Regions from separate parts of the Streptomyces sp. NPDC049040 genome, predicted to be linked through region 1. Evidence: predicted binding sites of a transcription regulator. Region 1 holds the regulator's gene; the other holds the start of a gene.

Region 1 (15,476 bases):
GGCGCAGGTCCCCGGCGATGTCGTTCAGTGCCTCGGCCGCCTGCTCCCACATCTCCTCGTCCCGGCCCGGCGCCTGGTTGGTGCGGCCGGCGACGTAACCGGTGCGCAGCTGGTCGAGCCACTCCACCCAGCGCAGGTCGCGGTCGGCGGGCAGTGCCCGGTAGGCGGCGACGAGCTGGTCGCAGTAGCTGGAGGGCACCTCGGTGTCCCACCAGAAGAACGCTTCCACGAACAGCCGGATCATGGCCCGCTTGCTGCTCTCGAAGTCCGCGCGGGGCAGATGGGCGGCGTGGTAGAGCCACTCCTTGGAGTCGCGCTGCCAGGCCGGGTCCTCGTAGCGCGCGCCTGCCGCCATCCAGGACCCCTCGTCGCGCTCGGCGTCGAAGTTCATCCCGGCCCGGTAGTGGCGCTCGATCGTGGCGTGCAGCCCGGCGTACTCCGCGGGCCGGGTGCGCAGGAAACGGCGGTCCAGGTTCTCCCGCAGGTAGTCGTGCAGCCGCCAGCCCTCGTTCACGTCGTCGTCGAACGGGGTGACGAAGGCGCACCCTGACAGCCAGTCGTAGAGGCGGGACGCCTGCCGCTCGGTGACGCCCTCCGTCTCGCCCAGCACCGCGACGAGGATCGGGGCGGTGCAGCGGCGCAGGACCACCAGCGGGTCGAAGAGGGCCACAGGACGGCCCACGATGCCGGCCGCGTAGTGGTCGACGTAGGTGCGTACCGCCTCGAAGGCGCCGTCGTCGTCCCAGTGCCCGGCGCCGCCCAGCATCAGCAGGCGCACCTCGGCCGCCGAGGAGTCCGCGGGCAGCGAGTCGCGGACGATCGCGCTGCACACCGCCACGCCGATCGGGTGGCCCCGGGTGAGCAGGGCGACCTCCTCGGCCGCGGCGCCGGCCGCGGCCTCCTGCCACCCCGCGCCGACCAGGCGTTCGGCGACGAAGGCGGTGGTCTCCTCGTACGGCAGCAGGCCGAGGCCGATCCGCCGCCCGCCGGTCGCGGGACCCTCGCCGACCGCGGGACGCCTGCCGTGCACGACCACGGCGGTGGACAGGCCGCGCAGTACGGCCAGCAGCCACTGCTCGACCGGGGTCCCCGCCACGGCGTGCACATCGTCCACGAGCAGGGCCGTAGGCCAGGTCCTGGCGAACCTGTCCAGCAGCTGGGTCAGCTGCCCCTGCATCTCGGTGAGCCGGGACCGCGGCCGCTCGGGCGCCGTCCCCTCCGCCGCGGCTGCCGCGGCCGCCAGGGCCGCCTCCTCGACACCGGTGACCTGTACGTGGCTCGAGTCCTCGACGCGGACGTCCAGGTTGACGTTCGCGGTGATCGACGGCGCCGGGGGGCGCACGTCGCGCACGGCGAGCAGCGCGGTCTCCAGCTCCCGGCCCGCGTCCGCGTCGAGCAGCGGCTCCTCGTCGTCGTCGGGTGCGTAGGCCCGGTGCACGTCGGCGACGATGGCGTCGATGAGCTGGCGGCAGGCCGCGTAGTCGGCCATCTCCCGTTCGGCGGGGCCCAGCGACCCCGCCGACCCGTACTGCGGGGCTCCCGCGGTGATGAACAGCACGAGCCGCCCGTCGTCCTTGAGCCCGGCGGCGACCTCGTCGAGCAGCAGCGTCTTGCCGCAGCCGCTGTCGGCGACGATCTCGAAGTGCACGGGGCTCCCGCCGGTGCCGCGGGCCGCGGCCAGCACGGTGTCGCGGGCGCGGGCCAGCGAAGGGGTGTACCGGCCGGCGGCGACGTCCGCGGCCGGCTCCGGCGCGAGCGCTGCCGCCGGCGGCACGGCCACGGCTGCCACCGCCGCCACGGACGGCTCCGGATCCGCGGGCGCGGACGGCCCGGGGTCCGCCGGCACGGGCTCGGGCGGCGCGGGCGGCGCGGGCTCGGCGGCCGGCGGCCCGGCGACCGGGGCCGTGGGGTGCGTCGCCGCCGGACCTGAGGCGATGTCGATGTCGTGGGACGACCTGAGCCGCGCCTTCACCTCGCCCCTGGCATTGCGCACCTTCACCCGGCCCGTGCCGCGGGCCCTGAGGTCGGTCCTGGGCTCCGCCCCCGCGCCTTCCCGCCCTGGCCGGCGGACCCACAGGTGGGTGGCGAGCGAGACCACGTACGCGCCCAGCATCAGCGACACCACGAGCAGGAAGGTCCCGCCGCGCAGGACGCCCGCGCCCTCCACCAGGAGCATGGCCCCGAACCCGGCGAGCAGCACCGGCTCGCCCTTCAGCCCCTCGGCGACGCCGGTCAGCGCGTCCGCCATGGCCGACAGGATGCCGCCGCCCGATTCCGACGGATCACCTGCCCCGGGGTCCGGAGGTGCTAAGGACGAGCCGGGATCGGACATGCGATTCTCCGCGGTGGGTGAGACGTCCTTGGTCCTCGCACCATATGACCCGCCGCCGCGGCACGTCAGCGGATTCGCATTTCACGCGAAGCCCGGCTGTTCCGCTGCGAAAGCCGCACCGCAGCCGCGCGGGAGCCCGGCCGTCCCGCGCGCGAGAGCCCGGCCACACGGGCCGGGCTCTCGTCGTTGCGGTGGAGCGTCGTTGCGGTGCGGGCGTCGTCGCGGTGCGGGCGTCGTCGCGTTGCGGGCGGGGGACTAGTCCCAATGCCGTGTAGTTAGCGGTGTGTGTTTGGTGTCAAGGCGTACGGGTGGTGAGGATGTCGATGCTGATCGTGGCCTTGTAGCTGGTTCTGTCGACGGTGCCTTTGGCGTTGTATCTCGAGATGGCGCGTTTGACGACGCGTGGCCGGGTGCGGATGCGCCGGTCGGGCATGAGGTCGGCCAGGACCCGACGGCCGATGGTGCCGACGAGGTCGACAGCCGTGCTGATGACGCCCGTGGCCTGAACGAGCAGGTCGCGGGCGGTGTTCAGGGCGATGGAGAAGCTGGCCCGGTCGGGGTCGGCACCTGGGCGGGTGGCGGTGGCATCCGCCATGGCCAGTCGCAGGACCTGGTAGGTGACCAGCAGTGCGAAGACTTCCTGGGTGACGCCGGCAGGGGTCCGGGCGCGAAGGACCCGGCCGCCGAGAATGGTGGACTTGATCTCCAGGTAGGAAGTCTCGACCTCCCATCGCTCGTGGTAAAGCCTGATCAGCTCGGCTGCGGGGTGGGCGTGGGGGCCGGCCAGGGTCGTGACCAGGCGGTAGGCGCCGGTGCGGCGCCCCTGAGAGGTGCTGACGGTGATTTCGCAGTCGATGACCCGAACCGCGACGGGTCCTAGCCTGGACAGGTAGGAGCCGTCGGGGAAACGTTCCAGGACCGGAAGTCTGCGGTGCTCTTTCACACGAACGAGGACGTGAGCGCCCGTCCGCGTGATCGCCTCAACCAGGGCCTGGACGGCGAAATTCCGGTCCAGCAGCACGATCATGCCCTCGCGCAGGCTGCGGACCAAGCGCGGGGCATAGGACGTTTCTCCGATCGTGGTCGGCCCGAACACCGCATCCAGGACGGTGCGGGTGCCGCAGGACACCAGGACCAGCAGACGGAGTGAGGGGTATCCCGCCCCGCCGTTGTTGCCGCGGTGCTTGATGAACTCGGCCTGGTTCGCCGGGCTGTCGGGCACGGCCATCAGCGTGCCGTCCATCGCGCAGACGAGCAGGCCACGCCACCGCGTTCCCACGGCGCCGATCCCGGCGGCCGGTCCGCGCAGCAGGTCGAACAAGCCACGCAGCGGTCGGGCCCCGACCCGCCTGCGGGCCTGCGCCAGTGCGCTGGCCGTCGGAGTCGCTGTCGCCAGTCCTTCCAGGCCGGCCGTCAGCCGCTTCCACACCTGCGTCCAGCCGATCCCGGGAAACAGTGCCCCGGCCATCACCAGGTACACCACCACACGGGAAGGCAAGTCCCGTATCCGCTGCTGGGTCCCGCCGGCCTCGGCCAGGACCTCGTCGACCATCTCGAACGGGACGAGCTGCGTCAGCTCCCCCAGATGACCGGGCGCGAACGGTCCCGCAGCAACCGCTACCTCGTGACAAATGACAGACTTGGCGTCCAACGGAGCTCCTGCTGAACAGTGATCTTGGTCGACACGGTTCTAACAGGAGCTCCGTCTGTGCTTCAGACCGCTTGACACATCAGCCCCACGCCTAACTACACGGCATTGGGACTAGTCCTCCGCGGGCCCGTCCGCGGGACCGTCGCCGTCGGCGTCGCTGTCCGCGTCCTTGGCCAAGCCGAGGGTCTCCACGACCCACTTGTCGAACTCGATCGACGCCCGCACCCAGCTGACCGTGCTGGACACGAAGTGCTCGAGGCCGACGCCCAGGCCGACCAGCAGCTGGGCCTCGCCGATCAGGCGGACACTGCCGTCGTCGTGCGTGTGGGTGTAGACCTTCGGCCACAGGGTGCGACGGTTCCAGTCGTCGATGACCTCGTGCAGCTGCGGCTTGTCGTCGACCGAATACGGACGGTCGTAGAAGGTCCTGACGGCGAAGACCTGCTGGTCCCCCTCGCCCCGGAACATGAAGTAGGTGCGGAAGTCCTCCCACGGGGCGGCGATGTCGCCTTCCTCGTCCACGAGGTGCTTCAGCTCCATCTGGTCAAGCAGCTGCTTGACCAGGTCCTGGTCCGGAATGACCACACTTCCGTTGGATCCGGTCGGGTCGGGGTCCGGCTGGCCCCCGAAACTGGGAATCGAGGACGGGTCGATGCTCACCGTGAAGTCCCTTCGTAACGTCTCCCTGCCATACTCCCTCATCCGCAGCCGCACGTCACAACCCCGGGCGGCACGCATCGCGCGCACCGCCCGATCCCGGCGTTATTTGCGCAGGTCGGGAGCTGTGGCGGCGCCCACGATCAGGCCGTCGAGCGCCCGGTCCACCCTTACCGTCTGCCCGTCGGCGACCTCCCCCGACAGCAGGGCGCGGGCCAGCGGGTCGCCGATGGCGGTCTGCACCAGGCGGCGCAGCGGCCGGGCGCCGTAGGCCGGGTCGTTCCCCTCGTCGGCGAGCCAGTCGAGGGCCGCGTCGGTGATGTCGAGGGTGAGCCTGCGGTCCCGCAGCCGGGCGGCGAGCCGGTCGGTCTGCAGCCGGGCGATCCGGCGCAGCTCGTCCTTGGACAGCGCGTCGAAGACCACGATGTCGTCGAGCCGGTTGAGGAATTCCGGCTTGAAGGAGGCGCGGACCGTGCTCAGCACGTGCTCGCGCTTCTGATCGCCGCTCAAGGCCGGGTCGATGAGGTACTGGCTGCCGAGGTTCGAGGTCAGGATGAGGATGGCGTTGCGGAAGTCGACGGTGCGGCCCTGGCCGTCGGTGAGCCGGCCGTCGTCGAGCACCTGGAGCAGCACGTCGAAGACCTCGGGGTGCGCCTTCTCGACCTCGTCGAGCAGGATCACGCTGTACGGGCGGCGGCGCACCGCCTCGGTGAGCTGGCCGCCCTCCTCGTAGCCGACGTAGCCGGGAGGGGCGCCGACCAGCCGGGCGACGGAGTGCTTCTCGCCGTACTCGCTCATGTCGATGCGGACCATGGCCCGCTCGTCGTCGAAGAGGAAGTCGGCCAGCGCCTTGGCCAGCTCGGTCTTGCCGACACCGGTCGGGCCGAGGAAGAGGAAGGAGCCGGTCGGGCGGTCGGGGTCGGCGATGCCGGAGCGGGAGCGGCGCACCGCGTCGGAGACCGCGCGGACCGCCTCGGTCTGGCCGATCAGCCGGCGGCCCAGCTCGTCCTCCATCCGCAGCAGCTTCTGCGTCTCGCCCTCCAGCAGCCGGCCGGCCGGGATGCCGGTCCAGGCGGCGACGACGTCGGCGATGTCGTCGGGGCCGACCTCCTCCTTGACCATGTTCGTCGAGGGGCCCTGCGCCGCGGCCTCCTCCTCCTCGCGGGTGGCCTCCTCGAGCTCGGCCTCCAGCTTGGGCTTCTCGGCGTAGAGCAGCTTGGAGGCGGTCTCGAAGTCGCCGTCGCGCTGGGCGCGCTCGATGCGGGTCCCGATGTCGTCGAGCCGCTCCTTGAGCTCGCCGACCCGGTTGAGCCCCTGCTTCTCCTTCTCCCAGCGGGCGGTCAGGCCCCGCAGCTCCTCCTCGCGGTCGGCGAGGTCCTTGCGGAGCTTGTCGAGTCGCTGCACGGAGGCGGGGTCCGTCTCGTTCTTGAGCGCCATCTCCTCCATCCGCAGCCGGTCGACGGAGCGCTGGAGCTCGTCGATCTCGACCGGCGAGGAGTCGATCTCCATCCGCAGCCGGGACGCCGACTCGTCCACCAGGTCGATGGCCTTGTCGGGCAGGAAGCGCGAGGTGATGTAGCGGTCGGACAGGGTCGCGGCGGCGACCAGCGCGGAGTCCGCGATCTGGACCTTGTGGTGCGCCTCGTAGCGGCCCTTGAGTCCGCGCAGGATCGCGACGGTGTCCTCGACGGTCGGCTCGGCGACCAGCACCTGCTGGAAGCGGCGTTCGAGGGCCGGGTCCTTCTCGATCCGCTCGCGGTATTCGTCCAGCGTGGTCGCGCCGACCATCCGCAGCTCGCCGCGGGCCAGCATCGGCTTGAGCATGTTGCCCGCGTCCATGGCGGAGTCGCCGCCGGCGCCCGCGCCGACGACGGTGTGCAGCTCGTCGATGAAGGTGATGACGCGGCCGTCGCTGTCCTTGATCTCGGCGAGCACCGCCTTGAGCCGCTCCTCGAACTCGCCGCGGTACTTCGCACCCGCGACCATCGCGCCGAGGTCGAGCGAGACCAGCCGCTTGTTGCGCAGCGACTCGGGCACGTCGCCCTTGACGATGCGCTGGGCCAGGCCCTCGACCACGGCGGTCTTGCCGACACCCGGCTCGCCGATGAGGACCGGGTTGTTCTTGGTGCGGCGGGAGAGGACCTGGACGACCCGGCGGATCTCCTGGTCGCGGCCGATCACCGGGTCGAGCCTGCCCTCGCGGGCCGCCGCGGTGAAGTCGGTGCCGTACTTCTCCAGCGCCTTGTAGGTGCCCTCGGGATCCTGGCTGGTCACGCGCTGCCCTCCACGGGCGGTCTCGAAGGCGGTCAGCAGCTGCTTGCCGCCGGCCCCCTGACGGGTGAGCAGCTCGCCGGCCTGGCCGCCCTTGACGGCGATCCCGATCAGCAGGTGCTCGGTGGAAAGGTACGCGTCCCCCAGCTCCTTGGCCCGCTCCGCGGCGTCCGCGATGACCGCGAGCAGGTCGCGGTTGGCCTGCGGCGGCGCCACGGTGGAGCCCTGCACCTTCGGCAGCGCCTTCACCAGGCCGGCGGCCTGGTCGGAGACCGCGGCGGGGTCGGCGCCGACCGCCGTGAGCAGGTCGAGCACGTTCTCGTTGTCCGCGCCGCTCAGCAGGGCGAGCAGCAGGTGCGCGGGCGTCAGGTCGGGGTTGCCCTCGGAGACCGCGCGGGTGTTGGCGGCGTTGAGCGCTTCCCGGCTCTTGTTGGTCAGCTCGGCGTCCACGGGGCCAGGTCCTCCTCAAGGTGCTGTCGTCGGTCCATTGTGCTGTCCGCGACTGGCGTTGCGCAGCACGTTGCATGACTACTTGCGTAAAGGAACATGAACGATATTGAGTCTATTCCACTCAACTTCGGCTTGGCACCCCCGACACGGCCGTACGCCCCCGCACCGGCCGCCTTCCCCGCCGGGGTTACCGTCACGGCATGGCACCACGCGATCCGCGCGCCCCCGAGGCCGGCTACCTCGCCTTCTGGCGCGAACACCACCTGTGCACCCTGACCACACTCCGTCCTGACGGCTCCCCGCACGTCGTGCCGGTCGGCGTCACCTACGACCCGGAGGCCGGCCTCGCACGGGTCATCACCAACACGGCGAGCGCCAAGGCCGCGCACGTACGCGCCGCGGGCCCCGGCGGCGCGCGGGTCGCGGTCTGCCAGGTCGACCGCCGCCGCTGGGCGACCCTCGAAGGCCTGGCCACGGTCTCGGAGGACCCGGCCCGCATCGCCGACGCCGTGTCCCGCTACGCCGAGCGCTACAGCCGCACCCCCGCGCCCAACCCGCGCCGCGTCGTCATCGAGATCGCCCTCACCCGCGCGATGGGCAACGCCTGAAACGCCTCCGCCCCGCCCCGCGCGAAGGGCACGGGGCGGGGCGGAAAGGCCGGCCGGGGCGGACGGCCCCGGCTCAGGAGCCGTCGCGCCTGGGACGCCACACCACCAGCGCGCTGGTGTGCTGCACATCCTGATACGGCACCAGGTCGCGGCGGTAGGACGCGTGCACCGCCGCCTCCCGCTGCTGGATGACCGCGGCTGCGCCCTCCACCGCCGCGGTGAGCTCAGCCACCCGCGACTGCAACGCGGCGACCTGGTTCTCCAGTTCGATGATCCGCTTGATGCCGGCGAGGTTGATGCCGTCGTCCTGCGAGAGCCGCTGCACCTCGCGCAGCTGCTCGATGTCGCGGGCCGAGTAGCGGCGGCCGCGCCCGGCCGTGCGGTCGGGCGAGACCAGGCCGAGGCGGTCGTACTGCCGCAGGGTCTGCGGGTGCAGGCCCGACAGCTCCGCCGCCACCGAGATGACGTAGACCGGGGACTCCTCGGTCAGCTGGTACGGGTTGCGCGCGCGGGGACCACCGGGGCCGCGGGGGCCAGGTCCCATACCGTCCATCCGGCCGTCGACGCTCATCCGTTCACGCTCCCTTTGCCGCCTTGAACAGCTCGGCCCGCGGGTCGGCGTCCGAGGTCGCCTCCCGGTAGGCCTCCAGCGCGTCCAGCGCCTTGCCCTCGGTCTTCTCCGGCACCGCCACCTCGACGGTGACGAGCAGGTCGCCCCGCGAACCGTCCTTGCGCACCGCACCCTTGCCGCGGGCCCGCAGCGTACGCCCGTTCGGGGTGCCGGGGGGGAGCTTGAGGGTGACCGGCGGGCCGCCCAGGGTCGGCACCTTGACCTCGCCGCCCAGCGCCGCCTCCGCGAAGCTGACCGGCACGGTCACCGTGAGGTTGGCGTCCTTGCGGCCGAAGACCGGGTGCTTCCCCACGTGCACGACGACGTAGAGGTCGCCCGCGGGTCCGCCGCGCTCGCCCGGCGCGCCCTTGCCGCGCAGCCTGATCCGCTGCCCGTCGGTCACCCCGGCGGGAATGCGGACCTGCATGGTGCGCGAGCTCTTCGCCCGCCCGCTGCCATGGCAGACCTCGCAGGGGGTCTCCGCGATCAGGCCGCGGCCCTTGCAGTCCACGCACGGGTCGGTGAGCGAGAAGCCGCCACCGCCGCCCCTGGAGACCTGCCCGGTGCCGACGCAGGTCGGGCACACCCGCGGCGTGCCGTTCTTGTCGCCGGTGCCCGAGCACGCCTTGCAGGGCGCCTGCGAGGACATCCGCAGCGGCACCGTGGCGCCGTCGACGGCCTCGGTGAAGCTCAGCGTGACCTCGGACTCGATGTCCTGGCCGCGCCTGGGCTGCACCCTGGTGCCGCCGCCGCGGTTGAACAGGCCGCCGAAGACGTCGCCGAGACCGCCGCCGAAGCCGCCGCCCTGGCCGCCGGTCGTGGTGGTGCCGCCCGGCCCGCCCTGGGCGCCCCCGAAGAGGTCGCCCAGGTCGAAGTTGAAGCCGCCGGTGCCGCCCGCGCCAGGACCGGGGCGGAAGCCGCCGTTCCCGAACAGCGCGCGGCCCTCGTCGTACTCCTTGCGCCGCTTGGCGTCGGAGAGGACGTCGTTGGCCTCGGAGATCTCCTTGAAGCGCTCCTCGGCCTTGGCGTCGCCCTTGTTGGCGTCCGGGTGGAACTCCCGGGCCAGCTTCCGGTACGCCTTCTTGATCTCGGCTTCCGTGGCGTCCTTGGGTACGCCGAGGACCTTGTACAGGTCCTTTTCCAGCAGGTCCCTACTGATGCTCATCCCCGGCGTCCCTCCTCTCCGCTCTCGTCACACCGTCAGCCCTGGTCCGGGCCACCGGTCTCCTCGTCGTCCGCCGTCTCCGCCGCCACGTCGGGGTCGTCCGCCGCGTCGTCGCCCTTGCCGGCCCCCGGCTGGGGCTCGGCGACCGCGACCCTGGCGGGCCGCAGATTGCGCTCTCCCAGGCGGTACCCGGGCTGGAGGATCTGCACGCATGTGGTCTGCGTGACATCCGGCGAGTAACTGTGCATCAGGGCCTCGTGCACCAGCGGGTCGAAGGGCTCGCCCTCCTTGCCGAACTGCTGCAGCCCCAGCTTCGCCGCCACCGTCTCCAGCGACTCGGCGACCGACTTGAAGCCGCCGACGAGCTCGCCGTGCTCCCGCGCCCGGCCGATGTCGTCGAGCACCGGGAGCAGCTCCGTGAGGAGGTTGGCGACCGCGATCTCCTTGACGGCGATCCGGTCCCGCTCCACCCGGCGGCGGTAGTTCTGGTATTCGGCCTGGAGCCGCTGGAGGTCCGCGGTGCGCTCGCTGAGCGCGGTGCGCACCTGGTCCAGCTGAGCCCGCAGGGCCGTCAGCTCCTTGGCGTCCCCGCCGCCGGCCCCCGGGGCCGCCTCATCGGCGGCTCCGGCGTCCTTGGCGGCGTCCGGCTGCTTGTCGCTGGCCTCGGAAGGGACGTCGGGCTCCGGCTCGAAGCCCTTCGGCTCCTCCGTCACGCGGCACCGTCCCTCTTGTTGTTCTCGTCGTCGACGATCTCGGCGTCCACGACGTCGTCGTCGGCGGGACCTGCCTGGTCGGCACCGGGCTCACCCGGGCCCGCCTGGGCGCCGGCGGCGGCGCCGTCCGAGTTGGCGTACAGCGCCTGGCCGAGCTTCTGGCTGGTGGCCGCGACCTTCTCGGTGGCCTCGCGGATCGCCGCGGTGTTCTCACCGTCGGTCGACTCGTTCTTCAGCTTCTCCTTGAGGTCCGCGATGGCGGCCTCGACCTCGGACTTCACGTCCTCGGGGAGCTTGTCCTTGTTGTCCGCGATGAACTTCTCGGTCTGGTAGGCCAGCTGCTCGCCCTGGTTGCGGGTCTCGGCGGCCTCGCGGCGCTTGTGGTCCTCGTCCGCGTACTGCTCGGCCTCCTGGCGCATCCGGTCGACCTCGTCCTTGGGCAGCGAGGAGCCGCCGGTGACGGTCATCCGCTGCTCCTTGCCGGTGCCGAGGTCCTTGGCGCCGACGTGCATGATGCCGTTCGCGTCGATGTCGAAGGTGACCTCGATCTGCGGCATCCCGCGGGGGGCGGGCGGCAGGCCGGTCAGCTCGAACATCCCGAGCTTCTTGTTGTACGCGGCGATCTCGCGCTCGCCCTGGTAGACCTGGATCTGGACCGACGGCTGGTTGTCCTCCGCCGTGGTGAAGATCTCCGAGCGCTTGGTCGGGATGGTCGTGTTGCGCTCGATCAGCTTGGTCATGATGCCGCCCTTGGTCTCGATACCGAGGGACAGCGGGGTGACGTCGAGCAGCAGGACGTCCTTGACCTCGCCCTTGAGCACACCGGCCTGCAGGGACGCGCCGATGGCGACGACCTCGTCCGGGTTGACGCCCTTGTTGGCGTCCTTGCCGCCGGTCAGCTCGCGCACCAGCTCGGCCACGGCCGGCATGCGGGTGGAGCCGCCGACCAGGACCACGTGGTCGATCTCGGACAGCTGGATGCCGGCGTCCTTGATGACGTTGTGGAACGGGGTCTTGCAGCGCTCCAGCAGGTCGCTGGTCAGCTGCTGGAACTGCGCCCTGGTGAGCTTCTCGTCCAGGTGCAGCGGGCCCTCGGCGGACGCGGTGATGTAGGGCAGGTTGATCGAGGTCTCGGTGGACGAGGACAGCTCGATCTTGGCCTTCTCCGCCGCCTCGCGGAGCCGCTGGAGCGCCATCTTGTCGCGGCCGAGGTCCACACCGTGGCCGGACTGGAACTGCTTGACCAGGTAGTCCACGACACGCTGGTCCCAGTCGTCGCCACCGAGGTGGTTGTCGCCGTTGGTGGCCTTCACCTCGACGACGCCGTCGCCGATCTCCAGCAGGGACACGTCGAAGGTGCCGCCGCCGAGGTCGAAGACGAGGATGGTCTGGTCGTCCTTGTCGAGGCCGTACGCCAGCGCCGCCGCGGTCGGCTCGTTCACGATCCGCAGCACGTTCAGGCCGGCGATCTCGCCGGCCTCCTTGGTCGCCTGGCGCTCGGAGTCGTTGAAGTACGCGGGGACGGTGATCACCGCGTCGGTGACCTTCTCGCCCAGGTACGACTCCGCGTCCCGCTTGAGCTTCTGCAGGATGAAGGCGCTCATCTGCTGCGGGTTGAAGTCCTTGCCGTCCAGGTTGATCTTCCAGTCGGTGCCCATGTGGCGCTTGACCGACCGGACGGTCCTGTCGACGTTGGTGACAGCCTGGCGCTTGGCCACCTCGCCGACCAGCACCTCGCCGTTCTTGGCGAAGGCGACGACGGACGGCGTGGTCCTGGCGCCCTCTGCGTTGGTGATGACGGTGGGCTCGCCGCCTTCGAGAACGCTGACGACGGAATTAGTCGTGCCCAGGTCGATGCCGACCGCACGTGCCATGGTGAAATCCTCCTGCTGACTTGAGTGGAACTGACTCAAGGGTGCCTGAGTGATTTTCTTCTGTCAACAGAGGTGAGTCGAGGCGACTCAACTTAGCGGCGCGGGCCCCGCGCACCTGGGGTTAGGGGTCCGGGGCCGGCCGCAGCGGCCGGTCCGCCCGCAGCGCCGCGAACAGGCGGTCGGCGGCGGTCCTGCGCAGCACGTCGCCCGCGCCCGGCGCCGTGGGGAGCGTGACCAGGGTCACCCGGTCGGCGGGCAGCCTGCGCAGGGTGCCGGCCAGCCCGTAGAGCGCGGGCAGCGAGCTGAGGCCGGGATCCGCGGTGATCGCCGAGGTCGCGCTGTCCAGCAGCCCGAAAAGCCGCGCCGGGTGCGCGAGCGACCCGCCGCCCCTCGCCGCGCCCGACAGCGCCCGCAGCAGGTCCCCGCGCGGGTCGCCGGGCCCGTCCCCCGAGCCGCCGCCGACCGCGTCGGCGATCCGGCCGAAGCGCGGCACGTCCACCACCAGGTGGTGGTCCACCCGTACACCGGACAGCTGCTCGAAGGCCCGGATGGAGCAGGCCGCGCCGCCGGCGCGGAAGGCCGCGGCGAAGGGCTCGTAGGCGGCCGGGGCCGTACCGCCGCCCGGCCGGTGGCAGCCGGGGACGCCGACCCGCAGGCCGCGCGGCACGCCGACCGCGGTGGCCCGCGTGCGGTCGGCCGACAGGTGCAGCAGGACGGCGGCGTCCGCCTCCGCGCCCGGCTCCTCTCCCGCCGCGCCATCCGCGCCATCCGCACCCATCACCAGGATGTTCCACGCCTGCGGCACCAGGGCGGGCGGCCGCTGGGCCGCGTAGCCGGCGAGCACCTGCTCGGCGGCCTTGTCGGTCGTGATGTTCGCGCTGAATTTGCGGTAGGAGGCGAGGCACAGCCCGGCGGTGAGCACCAGGAGGAGGCCGGCGCCGACGGCCGTCCAGCGCAGCACCGCGCGCATGCCGGATCTCCTCCCGCTCCTCGTCCCGCCCGACGTCCCGCCATGTCCCTTGCGGCCGTGTCCCTTGCGGCCGTCGATGCCGTCCTCATCCATGTGTGTCACGGCCGCCCGGGTTTCAATCGGATCGGCGTGGCATACATGGCGCATGTGCGGCATACATGGCGCATGTGCGGCGCGCGACACAGATCACCAGCGGTGCGGCTTTATGGCCTCCCCGATCCCGGGTAATCTCGTCCAGGACCGAAATAAGTTACCGCTTAGTAGACCCAGTCCCCGTTCACCGTGCGCAGGCCCGAGGAGCCCACATGCAACTCGCCGCGATCATCGTGTCGCTGGTCCTCACCGCGGTCGGCGTCGCGCTCATCGGCCTCGCCATCGCGCAGATCTACCGGTTCGTCCGCCTGGGCCAGTCCGTACCGGCCGGCAGCCGTACGAACGACCCCGCGGCGCGTACGACGACCCTCCTGCGGGAGTTCGTCGGCCACACCCGGATGAACAAGTGGGGCGTGGTCGGCGTCGCCCACTGGTTCGTCGCGGTCGGCTTCCTGACCCTGGTGCTGACCGTCGTCAACGCCTACGGCCAGCTGTTCAAGGCCGACTGGCTCCTGCCGTGGATCGGCGACTGGCTGCCCTACGAGCTGTACACCGAGTTCATCGCCACCTTCACCACGCTCGGCATCATCACGCTGATCGTCATCCGGCTGCTGAACCTGCCCTCCCGGGCCGGCCGCAAGTCCCGCTTCGCCGGCTCGACCGCATGGCAGGCGTACTTCGTGGAGTACGTCGTCCTGGTCATCGGCCTGGCGATCATGACGCTGCGCGGTCTCGAAGGCGCCCTGCACGGCGCCGACCACTACCAGGCCGCCTACTTCGCCTCGTACCCGCTGGTCGCCGCCTTCCGCGGGCTGAGCACCGAGACGCTCCAGAACACCGTCTACGCCACGGCCATGTTCAAGCTGGCCGTCACCATGATCTGGGCCATCGTGCTCGGCCTGAACACCACCATGAGCGTGGCCTGGCACCGCTTCCTGGCCTTCCCGAACATCTGGTTCAAGCGCAACGCGCACGGCCCGGTCGCGCTCGGCGCCCTCCAGCCGATGACCAGCAACGGTGTGCCGATCGACTTCGAGGACCCCGGGGAGGACGACGTCTTCGGCGTCTCCCAGGTCGAGCAGTTCTCCTGGAAGGGCATCCTCGACTTCTCCACCTGCACCGAGTGCGGCCGCTGCCAGTCGCAGTGCCCCGCGTGGAACACCGGCAAGCCGCTGTCCCCCAAGCTGCTGATCATGTCGCTGCGCGACCACGTCCACGCCAAGGCGCCCTACCTGCTGGCCGGCGGCGGCAAGAACGCCGAGGGCGAGGAGCAGGGCACCCCCGAGCAGCTGGCCGGCGTCCCCGCCGCCGCGCTCGCCGAGGCCGAGCGCCCGCTGATCGGCACCGCCGAGGAGAACGGCGTCATCGACCCCGACGTCCTGTGGTCCTGCACGACCTGCGGCGCCTGCGTCGAGCAGTGCCCGGTCGACATCGAGCACATCGACCACATCGTCGACATGCGCCGCTACCAGGTGATGATCGAGTCGTCCTTCCCGTCCGAGGCGGGCACGATGCTCAAGAACCTGGAGAAGAAGGGCAACCCCTGGGGCCTGCCCAAGAAGCAGCGGCTGGCCTGGGTCAAGGAGGTCGACTTCGAGGTCCCGGTCGTCGGCGAGGACATCGAGGACCTGACCGGCGTCGAGTACCTGTACTGGGTCGGCTGCGCCGGCTCGCTCGAGGACCGGGCCAAGAAGACCACCAAGGCCTTCGCGGAACTGCTGCACATCGCAGGCGTCGACTTCGCCATCATGGGCGGCGAGGAGAACTGCACCGGCGACTCGCCCCGCCGCCTGGGCAACGAATTCCTCTTCCAGCAGCTCGGCATGGAGAACGTCGCCATGCTCAACATGGCCTTCGGCGAGGAGCTCGACGACGACGGCAAGGTCGACCCCGCCACCCGCAAGCCGCGGGCCTCGAAGAAGATCGTCGCGACCTGCCCGCACTGCTTCAACACCATCGCCAACGAATACCCCCAGCTCGGCGGGGAGTACGAGGTCATCCACCACACCCAGCTGCTTCAGACCCTGGTCGACGAGGGCCGCCTGGTCCCCGTCACCCCGGTCGAGGGCCTGATCACCTACC
Region 2 (15,476 bases), on a different contig from region 1:
AGAAGGCGGCCCCTTCCCCCGGGTGCGGGGGAAGGGGCCGCCTGCCGCCGTGGCGGTGCGGTGCGGTGCCGTCAGGCGGCCACCCGCACCTCCGGGACCTCGGCCTCCGCCGTGTCCAGGGCCAGTGCCAGCACCTGCCGGACGTCGCTGACCGGGTGGACGTCGAGGGCGTCCAGGATCTCGGCGGGGACGTCGTCCAGGTCCGGTTCGTTCCGCCTGGGGATCACCACGGTGGTGATCCCGGCCCGGTGCGCGGCCAGCAGCTTCTGCTTGACCCCGCCGATCGGCAGCACGCGGCCGGTCAGCGAGACCTCGCCGGTCATCGCCACGTCGGTGCGCACCCGCCGCCCGGACAGCAGCGACGCCAGCGCGGTCGTCATCGTGACACCGGCGCTCGGCCCGTCCTTGGGCACCGCGCCCGCCGGCACGTGGATGTGCACACCCCGCTCCTTCAGGTCGCCGACCGGCAGCTCAAGCTCGGCGCCGCGCGAGCGCAGGAAGGACAGCGCGATCTGCGCGGACTCCTTCATCACGTCGCCCAGCTGGCCGGTGAGCTGCAGTCCCGACCCGCCGGTCTCCGGGTCGGCGAGCGACGCCTCGATGTAGAGGACGTCACCGCCGGCGCCGGTCACCGCGAGGCCGGTGGCCACCCCCGGCACCGCCGTCCGCCGCTCCTCCGGGTCCTGTGCGGACTCCGGCACGTGGTGCGGCCGGCCGATCAGCTTGCGCAGGTCGTCGGGCCCGACGGCGAAGGGCAGCTTCTGGTCGCCCAGCTCGTGCCGCGCGGCGATCTTCCGCAGGATGCGGGCGACCGTGCGCTCCAGTGCCCTGACCCCGGCCTCCCGGGTGTACTCGCCGGCCAGCCGGCGCAGCGCGCCCTCGTCAAGCGTCACCTCTTCCGCGTCCAGGCCCGCCCGCTCCAGCTGGCGCGGCAGCAGGTGGTCGCGCGCGATGACGACCTTCTCGTCCTCGGTGTAGCCGTCCAGCCTGACCAGCTCCATCCGGTCGAGCAGCGGCTCGGGGATGGCCTCCATGACGTTCGCGGTGGCCAGGAAGACCACGTCGGACAGGTCCAGCTCGACTTCCAGGTAGTGGTCGCGGAAGGTGTGGTTCTGCGCCGGGTCCAGGACCTCGAGCAGGGCCGCGGCCGGGTCGCCGCGGTAGTCCGAGCCGACCTTGTCGATCTCGTCGAGCAGCACGACCGGGTTCATGGACCCGGCCTCCTTGATGGCCCGCACGATCCGGCCGGGCAGCGCGCCGACGTAGGTCCTGCGGTGGCCGCGGATCTCGGCCTCGTCCCGCACACCGCCCAGCGCGACCCGGACGAACTTGCGGCCCATCGCCCGCGCGACCGACTCGCCCAGCGAGGTCTTGCCGACCCCGGGCGGACCGACCAGTGCCAGCACCGCGCCGCCGCGGCGGCCGCCGACGACGCCCAGGCCGCGGTCGGCCCGGCGCTTGCGCACCGCCAGGTATTCGGTGATGCGCTCCTTGACGTCGTCGAGGCCGGCGTGGTCGGCGTCCAGCACCGCACGGGCGCCCGCCACGTCGTAGGTGTCCTCGGTGGTGGTGCTCCAGGGCAGTTCGAGGACGGTGTCGAGCCAGGTGCGGATCCAGCTGCCCTCGGGTGAGGCGTCGGAGGACCGCTCCAGCTTCTCGACCTCCTTCAGCGCCGCCTCGCGCACCGTCTCGGGCAGGTCGGCGGACTCCACACGGGCGCGATAGTCGTCGGCCTCGTCCTCGGGGTCGCCGTTCAGCTCGGACAGCTCCTTGCGGACCGCCTCCAGCTGCTGGCGCAGCAGGAATTCGCGCTGCTGCTTCTCCATGCCCTCCTGGACGTCCTTGCGGATCGTCTCGGCCACGTCCTGCTCGGCGAGGTGGTCGCGCAGCCACTGGGTGGCCAGCTTCAGGCGGGCCACCGGATCGACGGTCTCCAGCAGCTCGACGCGCTGCTCGGCGGTCAGGTAGGGGCTGTAACCGGAGTTGTCGGCCAACTGGCCGACGTCGTCGATCTGCTGCACCCGGTCCACGACCTGCCAGGCGCCGCGCTTGCGCAGCCAGCTGGTGGCCAGCGCCTTGTACTCCTTCATCAGCTCGGCCACCGTGCCGGGCGACTCGGCGGGTACCGGCTCCTCTATGACGGTGCCCTCGACCCACAGCGCGGCGCCGGGGCCCGTGGTGCCCGCGCCGATCCTGACCCGGGTACGGCCCTTGATCACGGCGCCGGGGTCGCCGTCGGACAGCCGTCCGACCTGCTCCACCGTGCCCAGGGTGCCGACGGCGGCGTACTTGCCGTCGACCCGCGGCACCAGCAGCACCCGCGGCTTCCCGCCGCTGCCGGCCGGGTGCGCGGCCTGCGCGGCCTCCACGGCGGCGCGGACCTCGGAGTCGGAGAGGTCGAGCGGCACGACCATGCCGGGCAGCACGACCTCCCCGTCCAGCGGGAGGACAGGCAGGGTCAGCGGATTGGTGGGGATGGACTCAATCGGCATGATCGCTCCTCGTGCAAACAAGTTGAGTACACCAGGCTCAATGCAGTGGGGCCCGCTGGTGTTCCCGGCGGGCTGTTCGCTCTGAGCGATCAGCCGGCACGGCCCGTTCACCCGGACGGGCGCCGGGAAAACCGCTTGCCGCCGCACGTAACGTCGTGACCGTGACAGACGACGACACGAGCCTGCTCGCCGCGTACGACACCCAGCTGCGCGGAGTCCCGCCGGTGCGGGCCGCCGGCACCCGGTACGAAGAGGACGGGCCGCTGGTGCGGATCGTCGGGCAGTTCCGCGGGTTCGTCAGCGCGCCGCGGGACGTCGGGCTGCGCGGGGCCGAGCTGGACGCGCTGATCATCCGGCAGCGGGAGTACTTCGCCGCCCGCGGCGAGGCCGTCGAGTGGAAGATCCGCGGCCACGACCTGCCGGCCGAGCTGCCGCAGCGGCTGCGCGCGGCCGGTTTCGTCGCGGAGGACCGTGAGACGGTGCTGGTCGGCCGCGCGGACGAGCTGGCCGAGCCGGCCGCGGGGCGCGCGCTCGCGGACGGCGTCACCATCCGGCAGACCGCGGCGGCGGAGGACCTGCGCGGGGTGGGCGCGATGCTCACCGAGGTGTGGGGCACGGACATGCACTGGCTCGGCGCCGACCTGGCCGGCCGGATCGAGGCGGCGCCCGACCAGATCGCCGTCCTCGTCGCCGAGTCCGGCGGCGAGATCGTCTCCGCCGCCTGGCTGGTCCACCGCCCGGGCACGCAGTTCGCCGGCCTGTGGGGCGGCTCCACCCTCGCCGCGCACCGCGGCCGCGGCATCTACCACGCCCTGGTCGCCGCCCGCGCCCGCCTGGCCGCCGACCGCGGGGTGCGCTACCTCCAGGTCGACGCCTCCGACGACAGCGCGCCCATCCTGCGGCGGCTCGGCTTCCGCGCCATCACCACGACGACCCCCTACATCTGGACGCCGGCGGACACGCCGTGAGGCCGGGACTCGAACCGGACGGCACCATCGCCCGCGAGGGCGCGCTGTCGAAGGTGCCCGCCGCCTACGCACGGCTGCTGGACGACGCGCGGGACCGGATCCGCGCGGCCTTCCCCGCCGGGCGGCTGCACAGCGCGTACGTCTACGGCAGCATCCCGCGCGGCACCGCACGCGCGGGGCGCTCCGACCTGGACCTGGTGGTCGTCCTGCGGGAGCCGCCGTCCGCGGCGGACCGCGCGGCCGCCGACCGGATCGAGGGCGGCCTCGACGCGGACTTCGCGGTCATCGACGGCGTCGGGATGCTGCTCTTCGACGCCGACACGCTGCTCAGCGAGCTGGAGCGCCACGACCTGGGGTTCTTCGTCGCCTGCCTGTGCACCCCGCTGCTCGGCGAGGACCTGGCGGCCGCGCTGCCCCGCTACCAGCCGGACGCGCTGCTGGCCAGGGAGACCAACGGGGACATCGGGGCGGCCCTGGCCGGCTGGCGGGAGCGGTTCGCCGCCGCGCCGGGCGAGGGTGAGCGCGCCGCGCTGTGCCGGGGTGCGGCCCGGCGGATCGTCAGGACCGGCTTCACCCTGGTGATGCCCCGGTGGGGTGGCTGGACCAGCGACCTCGCCCTGCAGGCCGAGGTCTTCGCGGCCTACCACCCCTCCCGCGGCGACCTGATGCGGCGGGCGGCCGGCTGGGCCCGCACGCCCACCGCCGACCCGGCGGCCCTCGGACTCCTGCTGTTCGACCTGGGCCCCTGGCTCGCCGCCACCTACCAGGAGGTCCACGGCCCGAAGACCCCCCGCCCGGCCGGTTCTTGAGGGCTGTGACCGGGGAGGTTCACGGCCACCGCACCAGGGACAGCATTTAGGGTGGCGGGATGTTCGCAGGAGAAGTGGCGCCGGTCGTGGTGGACCGGCGCAGCGGGCCGGCCGGTGAGATCGCGCTGCGGCGCCGCGGCCCCGACTACGAGATCATCGCCAACGGCTGCTTCCTCATGGACACCTCCGACGGCCGCTCGGAGAGGCTCCTCGTCGACGCCGCGCTCGACGCGCTGGACGACGGCAGGCAGCACCCCCGGGTCCTGCTGGGCGGCCTCGGCGTCGGGTTCTCGCTGGCCCGGGCGGCGGCAGAGCCGCGCTGGGGGCGGATCGAGGTGGTGGAGCGGGAGCCTGCCGTCATGGAGTGGCACCGCACGGGGCCCCTGCGGCAGTTCTCGGGAGGCGCCCTCGACGACCCGAGGGTGGCCCTCGTGGAGGCGGACCTGACGGTCCACCTGCGCGCTGCCGGCGAGCCGTTCGACGCGCTGTGCCTCGACATCGACAACGGCCCGGACTGGACAGTCACCGAGAACAACGGCAGTCTCTACAGTCCCAGCGGCCTCGACGCCTGCCGGAACCGGCTCACGCCGGGCGGCGTCCTCGCAGTGTGGTCGGCGCAGCCGTCGGCCGCATTCGAGGCGGCGCTGCGGTCCGCGGGGTTCGAACGGGTGCACACCCTTGAGATCCCGGTGATCCGCGGGGTGCCGGATGTCGTGCACCTGGCACACCGGGCGTCGTAAGGCGTGATGGTCACGGCAGCGGCCCGCCCCGTACTCTGCCGGGTATTCCAGAACGATTTTGTGGGGCGGAATTGGACGGCACGCAGACGACGGGCGCGCAGCGCCGGGTTCTGGTGGTCGAGGACGACCAGACCATAACGCAGGCCATCGCGGCGCGGCTGCAGGCCGAGGGCTTCCAGGTGCGGACCGCGGGCGACGGCCCGGCCGCCGTGGAGGCCGCGCACTCGTGGCAGCCCGACCTGCTGGTCCTCGACGTGATGCTGCCCGGCTACGACGGCCTCGAAGTGTGCCGCAGGGTGCAGGCGGACCGGCCGGTGCCGGTGCTGATGCTGACCGCGAGGGACGACGAGACCGACATGCTGGTCGGGCTCGGCGTCGGCGCCGACGACTACATGACCAAGCCGTTCTCGATGCGGGAGCTGGCCGCCCGGGTGCACGTGCTGCTGCGCAGGGTCGAGCGGGCCGCGACGGCCGCGCACAGCCCGCGCGGCGCCTCGATCCACCTGGGCGACCTGGAGATCGACCACGCCCAGCGGCGGGTCAGGGTCGGCGGCGCCGACGTGCATCTGACGCCGACCGAGTTCGAGCTGCTGGTGTGCCTGGCGCAGCAGCCGCGTGCGGTGCTCTCCCGCGAGCAGCTGCTGGCCGAGGTGTGGGACTGGGCCGACGCGTCGGGCACCAGGACCGTGGACAGCCATGTGAAGGCGCTGCGCAGGAAGATCGGCGCGGACCGCATCCGCACCGTGCACGGTGTCGGATACGCGCTGGAGATGCCGTCGAAGTGAGCGGGAGCGTGGGCCGGTGAGGCGCTGGTGGCGGTGGGTGTGGGCGGCGCTGCGGCCGTGGGATCCGTACCGGTCGATCAAGGCCGCGCTGCAGGCGCTGGTGCTGGTGTCGGTGCTGATCACCACGGGCCTGGTGATCCTGGCGATCCACTCGGCGACCGAGCTGCGGGTGATCACCATCTTCTCGGCCATCGCGTCGCTGCTGATCACCCAGATCGTGGCGAACGGCCTGACGTCGCCGCTGCGGGAGATGACGGCGATCGCCCGGGCCATGGCCGGTGGCGACTACAGCCGCCGGGTGACCCGGGTGCGCAGGGACGAGGTCGGCGAGCTGGCCGAGACCTTCAACCGGATGGCCGCCGACCTGGCCGCCGCCGACCGGCACCGCAAGGAGCTGGTGGCGAATGTCTCGCACGAGCTGCGCACCCCGATCGCGGCGCTGCGGGCGGTGCTGGAGAACGTGGTGGACGGGGTGTCGGCCGCCGACCCGGAGACGATGCGCCTGGCGCTCCAGCAGACCGAGCGGCTCGGCAAGCTGGTCAGCCAGCTCCTCGACCTGTCGCGGCTGGACAGCGGGGCGACGCGGCTCGACGCCAAGCGGTTCGAGGTGTGGCCGTATCTGTCGGCGGTGCTGAAGACGGCGAGCCTGGGTATGGGCACCGGAGGCAGCGGGTCGCGCTCCCGGGCGCGGGCCGACGTCCCGCTGCACCTGGACGTGTCACCGCTGACGCTGACGGCCTACGCCGACGGCGAGCGGCTGCACCAGGTGGTGGCCAATCTGGTCGACAACGCCGTCAAGCACAGCCCGCCGGGCGGCAGGGTGACGGTGCGGGCCCGCGGCGGCGCGACGCCCGGCAGCCTGGAGCTCGACGTGGTCGACGAGGGCCCCGGCATCCCGGAGGCCGACCGCGTCCGGGTCTTCGAGCGCTTCCACCGCGGCTCCCATCCGGGCGGCGACGGCGGTACGGGTCTCGGCCTCGCGATCGCCCGCTGGGCGGTGGATCTGCACGGCGGACGGATAGAAGTGGCCGAATCTCCTCGGGGCTGCCGGATCCACGTCACCCTTCCGGGTGCCGTCGCGGTGACAGCTTGACGCGCAGTGCTGGCAGTTCACGTACGCGTGACGACGGCCTGACGGCGACTTCCGGCCGGACAACCCTCAAGAGGGACCAATTTCCCGCCAGGAACAGCGCCGAAACCAGGCTTCGGGTGTGACTTGCGCGACGACTGGGCCCCGGGCCTGCGGCGGAGGCTCGGGTAGGCGTAGCCTTAATTCCCGCTGTCCACCATCTTGTGAAGCGGAAGAGGGCGGTTACCGCCGTGTCGCCACAGTCCCCCAATAGCTCAAGTGTCACGACCGACCACGAAGCGCAGGGCGAAGGCCCCGCCGCGGGCTTCGGCCCCAACGAGTGGCTGGTCGATGAGATCTACCAGCAGTACCTCCAGGATCCGAACTCGGTAGACCGAGCCTGGTGGGACTTCTTCGCCGACTACAAGCCTGACGGCTCCGCCGCCACGGCGGCTCCCGCGGGCCAGGGCGGGGCATCGGGTGCCGCGGCACGCGCCACCTCCGCACCGGTGAATTCCGGCCAGCCCGCGCAGCTCGCGCCCGCGGCCACCATCCCGGCGCCGCCCGCGGCCCCGGCCCCCGCACCCGCGCCGCCGGCCGCCGCCGCCCCGGCTCCCCCGGCACCGGCCCCCGCCGCGCCCGCGGCTCCCGCGCCTGCACCGGCACCTGCGGCGCCCGCCGCCAAGGCGGCCCAGGCGCCGGCACCGGCCGCCGAGACCGAGTTCGTGACGCTGCGCGGCCCCGCCGCCGCCGTGGCGAAGAACATGAACGCGTCGCTCGAACTGCCGACGGCCACCTCGGTGCGCGCCATCCCGGTGAAGCTGCTGTTCGACAACCGCATCGTCATCAACAACCACCTCAAGCGCGCCCGCGGCGGGAAGGTCTCCTTCACGCACCTCATCGGCTACGCCATGGTGCAGGCGCTCAAGGCGATGCCGCCGATGAACCACTCCTTCGCGCTGAAGGACGGCAAGCCGACGCTGGTCAAGCCCGACCACGTCAACCTGGGCCTGGCCATCGACCTGGTGAAGCCCAACGGCGACCGCCAGCTGGTCGTCGCGGCCATCAAGAAGGCCGAGACGCTGAACTTCTTCGAGTTCTGGCAGGCCTACGAGGACATCGTCCGCAGGGCCAGGTCCGGCAAGCTCACCATGGACGACTTCCAGGGCGTCACGGCCTCGCTGACCAACCCGGGCGGGCTGGGCACCGTCCACTCGGTGCCGCGGCTGATGCCCGGCCAGAGCATGATCCTCGGCGTCGGCTCGATGGACTACCCGGCCGAGTTCCAGGGCACCTCGCAGGACACCCTGAACAAGCTGGGCATCTCCAAGGTCATGACGCTGACCAGCACCTACGACCACCGGGTGATCCAGGGCGCCGCCTCGGGCGAGTTCCTGCGGATCATGAACCAGCTGCTGCTCGGCGAGAACGACTTCTTCGACGACATCTTCGCGGCGCTGCGCATCCCGTACGAGCCGGTCCGGTGGCGTACCGACATCGACACCGCGCACGACGACGACGTCACCAAGGCCGCGCGGGTCTTCGAGCTGATCCACTCCTACCGGGTGCGCGGCCACGTCATGGCCGACACCGACCCGCTGGAGTACCGCCAGCGCAAGCACCCCGACCTGGACGTGCTGGAGCACGGGCTCACCCTGTGGGACCTGGAGCGGGAGTTCGCGGTCGGCGGTTTCGCCGGCAAGTCGCTGATGAAGCTGCGCGACATCCTCGGCGTGCTGCGCGACTCCTACTGCCGCACCGTCGGCGTGGAGTTCATGCACATCCAGGACCCCAAGCAGCGCAAGTGGATCCAGGACCGCATCGAGCGCCCGCACGCCAAGCCCGAGCGCGAGGAGCAGCTGCGCATCCTGCGCCGGCTGAACGCGGCCGAGGCCTTCGAGACCTTCCTGCAGACCAAGTACGTCGGCCAGAAGCGCTTCTCGCTCGAGGGCGGCGAGTCCGTCATCCCGCTGCTCGACGCGGTCATCGACGCGGCCGCCGAGTCGCGGCTGGACGAGACCGTCATCGGCATGGCCCACCGCGGCCGGCTCAACGTGCTGGCGAACATCGTCGGGAAGTCGTACGCCCAGATCTTCCGCGAGTTCGAGGGCAACCTCGACCCGAAGTCGATGCACGGCTCCGGCGACGTCAAGTACCACCTGGGCGCGCAGGGCACCTTCACGGGCCTCGACGGCGAGCAGATCACCGTCTCGCTTGCCGCGAACCCCTCGCACCTCGAGGCGGTCGACCCGGTGCTCGAAGGCATCGCGCGGGCCAAGCAGGACATCATCAACAAGGCCGGCACGGACTTCACCGTCCTGCCGATCGCCCTGCACGGCGACGCGGCCTTCGCGGGCCAGGGCGTCGTCGCCGAGACGCTGAACATGTCGCAGCTGCGCGGCTACCGCACCGGCGGCACCGTGCACGTGGTGATCAACAACCAGGTCGGCTTCACCGCCGCCCCCGAGTCCGCGCGCTCGTCGATGTACGCGACCGACGTGGCCCGGATGATCGAGGCGCCGATCTTCCACGTGAACGGCGACGACCCGGAGGCCGTGGTCCGGGTGGCCCGGCTGGCCTTCGAGTACCGGCAGGCGTTCAACAAGGACGTCGTGATCGACCTCATCTGCTACCGCCGCCGCGGGCACAACGAGTCGGACAACCCGGCCTTCACCCAGCCGCTGATGTACGACCTGATCGACAAGAAGCGCTCGGTGCGCAAGCTCTACACCGAGTCGCTGATCGGCCGCGGTGACATCACCCTGGAAGAGGCCGAGCAGGCCCTTCAGGACTACCAGGGCCAGCTGGAGAAGGTCTTCACCGAGGTCCGCGAGGCGACCGCCGCGCCGGCCGAGCACGAGCAGACCGGCTCGCAGTCCGAATTCCCCGTCGCGGTGGCGACCGCGGTGTCCGCCGAGGTCGTCAAGCGGATCGCCGCGTCCCAGGTCAACATCCCCGAGAACGTCACCGTCCACCCGCGGCTGCTGCCGCAGCTCCAGCGCCGCGCGGCGATGGTCGAGGACGGCACGATCGACTGGGGCATGGGCGAGACGCTGGCCATCGGCTCGCTGCTGCTGGAGGGCACCACCGTCCGGCTGGCAGGCCAGGACTCCCGGCGCGGCACCTTCGGCCAGCGGCACGCGGTGCTCATCGACCGGGAGACCGGCGAGGACTACACCCCGCTGCTGTACCTGTCGGAGGACCAGGCCCGCTACAACGTCTACGACTCGCTGCTCAGCGAGTACGCGGCCATGGGCTTCGAGTACGGCTACTCGCTGGCCCGCCCGGACGCGCTGGTGATGTGGGAGGCGCAGTTCGGCGACTTCGTCAACGGCGCGGCCACCATCGTCGACGAGTTCATCTCCTCGGCCGAGCAGAAGTGGGGCCAGACCTCCGGCGTCACGCTGCTGCTGCCGCACGGCTACGAGGGCCAGGGCCCGGACCACTCCTCGGCCCGTATCGAGCGCTTCCTCCAGCTGTGCGCGCAGAACAACATGACGGTGGCTGTCCCGACCACCCCGGCGAACTACTTCCACCTGCTGCGCTGGCAGGTCCACAACCCGCACCACAAGCCGCTGATCGTCTTCACCCCGAAGTCGATGCTCCGGCTCAAGGCCGCGGCCTCCAAGGCCGAGGACTTCACCTCGGGCGCCTTCCAGCCCGTCATCGCCGACGAGTCGGTGGAGGCGGACGCGGTCCGCAAGGTCGTCTTCTGCTCCGGCAAGGTCTACTACGACCTGGTCGCCGAGCGGGAGAAGCGCGGGGCGAACGAGGTGGCCTTCATCCGTATCGAGCGGCTCTACCCGCTGCCCGGTGTGGAGATCCAGGCGGCCATCGCCCCGTACACCAAGGCGCAGAAGTTCGTGTGGGCGCAGGACGAGCCCGCCAACCAGGGCGCCTGGCCGTTCATCGCGCTGAATCTGATCGACCACCTCGATCTGCTCCTCGGCGCGGCGCCCGACAACGCCGACCGGCTCCGCCGGGTCTCGCGTCCGGCCTCCTCCTCCCCCGCGGTCGGCTCGGCCAAGCGCCACCAGGCCCAGCAGGAGGAACTGATCAACGAGGTCTTCGACATCTGACCCGGGTCTGAAGCCCAGGCACTCCGCGACGGCGGGTGGCCCGTACCTGTTCGGTACGGGCCACCCGCCGTCGCGCTGCCGGGCGCCGGACCTGAACGGCGCCCGGACCTCGGCGGCACAGGACCTCAGATGGTCGGCGGCTCGAAGTCCCAGCTGCGGCCCTCCGCGCAGGCCCTGGTCAGCGGGTGGTCGCGGCCCAGCAGCGCGGCGGCGCGGCCGGTGAGCGCGCCGGAATCCCCGCGCCGCTCCGGGTCCGCGGCGTTCAGCGCGCAGGCCAGCGCCCAGGGGTGGTCGGGGCCGACCGCCGCGGTCATCACGGCCAGCGCCTGCGCCGCGTGCGCGTCCCCGGCCGCGTGCTCGCCCGCGGCGCGCAGCACCAGCGCGTGGTTGCCGAGCGCGCCCGCTGTGAACGGGTGGGCGGGGCCGAGCTGTTCGCGGTAGAGGGCCAGGACGCGCTCGCCGAACGCGCGGGCGGTGTCCAGGTCGCCGTGCTCGCGCTGGTGGCAGGCGTAGAGGGAGCAGCCGATGACGGTCAAGGGGTGGGTGGAGTCCAGGACCCGCTCGGCGCGTTCCAGCAGGGCCGCGAGCAGCTCGCCTGCCGCGGCGGCATCGCCGGTGGCCGCTTCGCACAGCGCCAGGTTCTGCCCGGCCCTGAGGGTGCGCGGGTGGTCGGGGCCGAGCGCCGAGCGGTGCACGGCGTAGCTGTCCCGCTGCCGGGCCAGGGCCTCGGAGTACCGGCCCAGCAGCCGCAGGTCCTCCACGCAGGCGACCTCGGACAGCAGCGTCCAGCGGTGGACGGGGCCGTGCAGCTTCCTGCGGGCGCCGAGGGTGGCGCCGTCCAGGGCGAGGGCCTCCGCGTAGCGGCCGAGCAGCCGCAGCGACACGGCGTGGTTGTTGTCGGCGATCAGGGTGCGCGGGTCGTCGGGGCCGTGGGCCTGCCGTGTGGCGTCCGCTATGGCGGCGGACACCTCCTCGGCGTCGTCGTAGCGGGCCAGCCCGCGCAGGTCGGCGGCGAGCCCGGCGGCGGCGCGCAGCGTGTCGGGGTGGTCGGCCCCCCGGTCGTCCCGCAGCCGTGACCAGGCGGCCCGGTCGGCCGCCTCGGTGGCCACGTAGTCGCCGGTGGCACGCAGCAGGTTGCCGTGGTGGTGCACCAGGTCCCAGATCCTGGGGTGCCCGCTCCCGTCGTCGTCGGCGCGCTGCCAGGCGGCCAGGACGCGCCGCGACAGTTCGAGGCCCGCGGTGTACTCGGTGGCGAGATACAGATACCGCAGGCAGTCGAGCGCCAGCGACTGCACCTGCGGGTCCGTGCTCTCCAGCAGTCCTGGCGCGTTCAGGTGCGGCACGATGTCGGCGTAGACCGGCCAGTGCAGGGTGTCGTCGGGATCGCGCGGGTCGACCGCGACCAGCGCCCTGTGCACCCGGGCCGCGAGGGCGGCGCGGTCCTCCTGCCTGACGTAGGCGCGGGTGGCCTGGTGCACCAGCGGGTGGATGTGCAGGCGCTCGCCCTCGCCGGCCTCCTCCAGTTGCACCACCGACCACTGGAGCAGCCGGCCGATCGCGACGGGCCACATCCCCGCGGCGACCGCGGGGTCCTGGCGGAGGAAGGCGCCGGGCACCGGCGCGGGGCCGAAGAAGGCGCACAGCCGCAGCAGGTCGACGGCTTCCGGTTTGTCCTCGCGGAGCCGGTTGAGCAGTATCGAGAAGGCGGTGTAGTAGGTCATCTGGAAGTCGGCGGCGACCTTGAGGCCGGGTTCGATGTCGGCGCCGTGCCTGAGCTGCTCGATGTACTCGTCGACGGGGGTGTCGGAGTCCTGGAGCGCGCCGGCGTTCTGGTCGAGGGCCAGGGCCAGGTCGCCCAGCGCCTCCGCCAGCCGGTCGGCGTCGGCCTCGTCCAGGCGGGGGGCACGGCGCCGGACGAAGGCGACGGACTCCGCCCGGTCGTAGAGCGGGACCTCGATCAGCGCGCTGTTGTACTCCCCCCAGCCGCGGTTCTGCGAGGTGATCAGTACATGGCCAGGACCGCTGGGCACCAGGTCGTGGATGTCGTCCGGCTGGTCCGCGCCGTCCAGCACGATCAGCCAGCGCCGGTGGGGCACGCCCCGGCGCAGCGCGTCGCGCACCGCCCGCAGCCGCTCGCCGTACTCGCGCCCGGTGACCAGGCCGAGCGCCGGGGCCAGCGCCGCCAGCTTCTCGCGCAGCGTGCCGCGGTCCGCGGCACGCACCCACCACACCACGTCGTACTCGGATCCGAAGCGGTGGACGTACTCGGTGGCGATGTGCGTCTTGCCCACCCCCGACAGGCCGCACAGGGCGACCACCCCGGCCCCGGGTTCCGCCTGCTGGAACTGCTGGTGCACCTCCCCGAGCAGCCCCTCGCGGCCGGTGAAGCGGGTGTTGCGGCCGGGTACGCCGCCCCACACGTCCGGCTGGTCCAGCGGGAAGCGCGGCCCGTCGGCGGCGCCTGCCAGGGCCTGGGAGGGGTCGATGCCGAGCCGGGTGAGCAGCCGCCGCTCCGCCTCGGCCGCGTCCAGGCCCCACAGGTCGGCGGCGTGGAGGACGGCGGCCGCGCTGGGCAGCGCGGCGGGGGTGATCGAGACCGCGGCGAAGCGCTCGCCGCCCGTCGGGATGACCCGGCGCAGCGCGGTGTTCCACTCCTCGTTGGAGCGCGGGCCGAGCCGGAAATACCACTCGGACAGCACGATCAGCACCCGGCCCCCGGCCAGCAGCAGGTCGCCGAGCGCGTCCTCGGCACTGCCCCCGGCGCTGACGTCGAACCGCTGCAGCACCACCTGCAGGCCGTGCGGCTCCAGCCTGCCGGCGATCCAGGAGGCCCAGGCCCTGTTGTGGCCCGCGAAGCTGATGGTGAGACGGCTGTGGAACCGCGGGTCCTGCTCGGCGGGCGCCGGCTCCGGCGGCGCGGCGGCCCGCGTCCGGCCGGGCGCCCGCATCGGGACGGTGACCCCGGTGCCGGGTCCGCCGTCCGGCGGGTCGGGCGGCCCCCCTTCGACCACCTCGATCGGCAGCCGGGCGGTGCGCACCGGCACGCCCCACCCGTTGGAGACGGTCAGCCGCAGGGCGGCGGACCCGGTGGCGGGTCCTGCGGTGACCACGAAGCGGGCCGGACCGTAGGTGCCGCCGAAGCGGTGCAGGACCACGCTCGGGTGGCCGAGCGCCTCGCAGGTGAGGTACGGGTGCCCGTCGAGGGCGATCCCGAACGTGAACTCCTCCTCCTCGTACGGCCATTCGCTGCCCGCCCCGCCGCCCCGCAGGTCGACGGTGACCAGGTACACCCGGCCGGTCTGCGCGGTCTGCGGCCGGCTCACCACCGGTTCGATGCGCAGCCGGGCGCCCTCCGCGGTCATGCGGCACCCTCCGGGACGCGTGGGGACAGCCGCAGGGTGGTCAGCGGATGGCCGTAGTAGACGTACATGAAGTGGTGCAGGAAGCGCAGGACACGGCGCTGGCCCTCGTGGTCGACGGTCCCGTCGCTCGCCAGCCGGCGCGGCACCGGGTCGGGGAGGTCCGCGGCGGCCCTGGCCCGGTAGTCGCGCAGCATGTGGGCGAGCGGCCGCTCCGGGGTGCGTCCCGCGTGCGCCACCAGGTGGGTGAGCAGGCCGCTCGCCACGGTGTCGGGCACCTCGCCGCGGGTCGCGATGCAGGCGGTGGCGCCGTTGCGCAGGAAGAGTTCGGAGAAGCCGCGCAGTGCGTCCTCGCCGCCGTCGCGGTTGTGGACCAGGCGTCCTGAGTGGCAGGCGTTCAGGCACACCACGGTGCCGCCGCCGGCCAGCGCGGACATCTCGACCTCGTTCAGCTCGTACCAGGTCAGCACTCCGGCGGTCAGGTCCTCCAGGCCCTTGCCGTGGGTGCCGTAGTAGCCCATGTAGACCAGGCCGAGGCTGCGGTCGGCGCCGCGCGGGGAGGAGTTGAGCGAGGTCAGGAAGGTCTCTGGGTCGGCGTGCGGTTCGTGGGCGAAGGGCTGGAAGGCCGCGGCGTCGGAGCGCATGGGCGCGTCGAAGTAGCCGACGACATCGCCCGCGCACTGGGCGGGGCCGTCCAGCAGCGGGCCCGCCTGCTCCCTGATGGTGGTCCAGCGGGCGACCGGGACCAGCGCGCCCAGCGGCCCTGCGGGGGCGGCGGGGGTGCCCGCGCCGCCGTCCGGCTCCCCCTCGCTGTCGCCTTCGAGGCCGTCGAGGCTCAGCAGCTCCCAGGGGATCTCGAAGTCGGTGTCGTCCCACACCACCAGCTGGAGGGCGTCGCCGTGCAGGGCGCGCAGCTCGTTGAGCCAGCGCACCAGCGGCCGCTGCCGCCGCGACCAGTCGAGCACGGCCCGGTAGTAGTCGCTGGGGAGGGCCCCGTTGCTGCGGACCCGGGCCAGGGTGATCCTGGTCGGCGGCAGCTCGGGACCCGCGTGGTAGGGCAGCCCCGCGTCCCCGTCCGCCGTACCGTCGTCGGCCGAGCCGGTCAGCAGGTACGCCAGGTTGCCCTCACTGTCCCGCGTACGCTGCACCAGCAGCTTCGCCATGCCGTGCGGCAG

The links. Region 1 encodes HspR, which represses chaperone genes until heat shock. Its sites were predicted from a motif close to TTGAGNNNNNNNNNCTCAA; they were not measured.
Region 2: a site for HspR is predicted at 2,515-2,533, ahead of lon (endopeptidase La). Genes of this name have one in related genera too.

The regions. Positions count from the first base shown of each region.
Region 1 is NZ_JBICTO010000001.1:963,402-978,877, reverse strand. Features, by position in the region: gene ACGFMP_RS04425 (hypothetical protein) at 1-2,248, opposite strand, end outside; gene ACGFMP_RS04420 (IS4 family transposase) at 2,628-3,983, opposite strand; gene ACGFMP_RS04415 (YbjN domain-containing protein) at 4,095-4,643, opposite strand; gene clpB (ATP-dependent chaperone ClpB) at 4,746-7,361, opposite strand; gene ACGFMP_RS04405 (pyridoxamine 5'-phosphate oxidase family protein) at 7,562-7,969, shown strand; gene ACGFMP_RS04400 (heat shock protein transcriptional repressor HspR) at 8,043-8,540, opposite strand; gene dnaJ (molecular chaperone DnaJ) at 8,545-9,744, opposite strand; gene grpE (nucleotide exchange factor GrpE) at 9,780-10,457, opposite strand; gene dnaK (molecular chaperone DnaK) at 10,454-12,331, opposite strand; gene ACGFMP_RS04380 (LCP family protein) at 12,453-13,301, opposite strand; gene ACGFMP_RS04375 ((Fe-S)-binding protein) at 13,607-15,476, shown strand, end outside.
Region 2 is NZ_JBICTO010000009.1:251,722-267,197, reverse strand. Features, by position in the region: gene lon (endopeptidase La) at 72-2,492, opposite strand; gene ACGFMP_RS23685 (GNAT family N-acetyltransferase) at 2,654-3,460, shown strand; gene ACGFMP_RS23680 (nucleotidyltransferase domain-containing protein) at 3,457-4,269, shown strand; gene ACGFMP_RS23675 (spermidine synthase) at 4,329-5,009, shown strand; gene ACGFMP_RS23670 (response regulator transcription factor) at 5,081-5,794, shown strand; gene ACGFMP_RS23665 (ATP-binding protein) at 5,811-6,887, shown strand; gene ACGFMP_RS23660 (multifunctional oxoglutarate decarboxylase/oxoglutarate dehydrogenase thiamine pyrophosphate-binding subunit/dihydrolipoyllysine-residue succinyltransferase subunit) at 7,115-10,942, shown strand; gene fxsT (FxSxx-COOH system tetratricopeptide repeat protein) at 11,068-14,304, opposite strand; gene ACGFMP_RS23650 (CHAT domain-containing protein) at 14,301-15,476, opposite strand, start outside.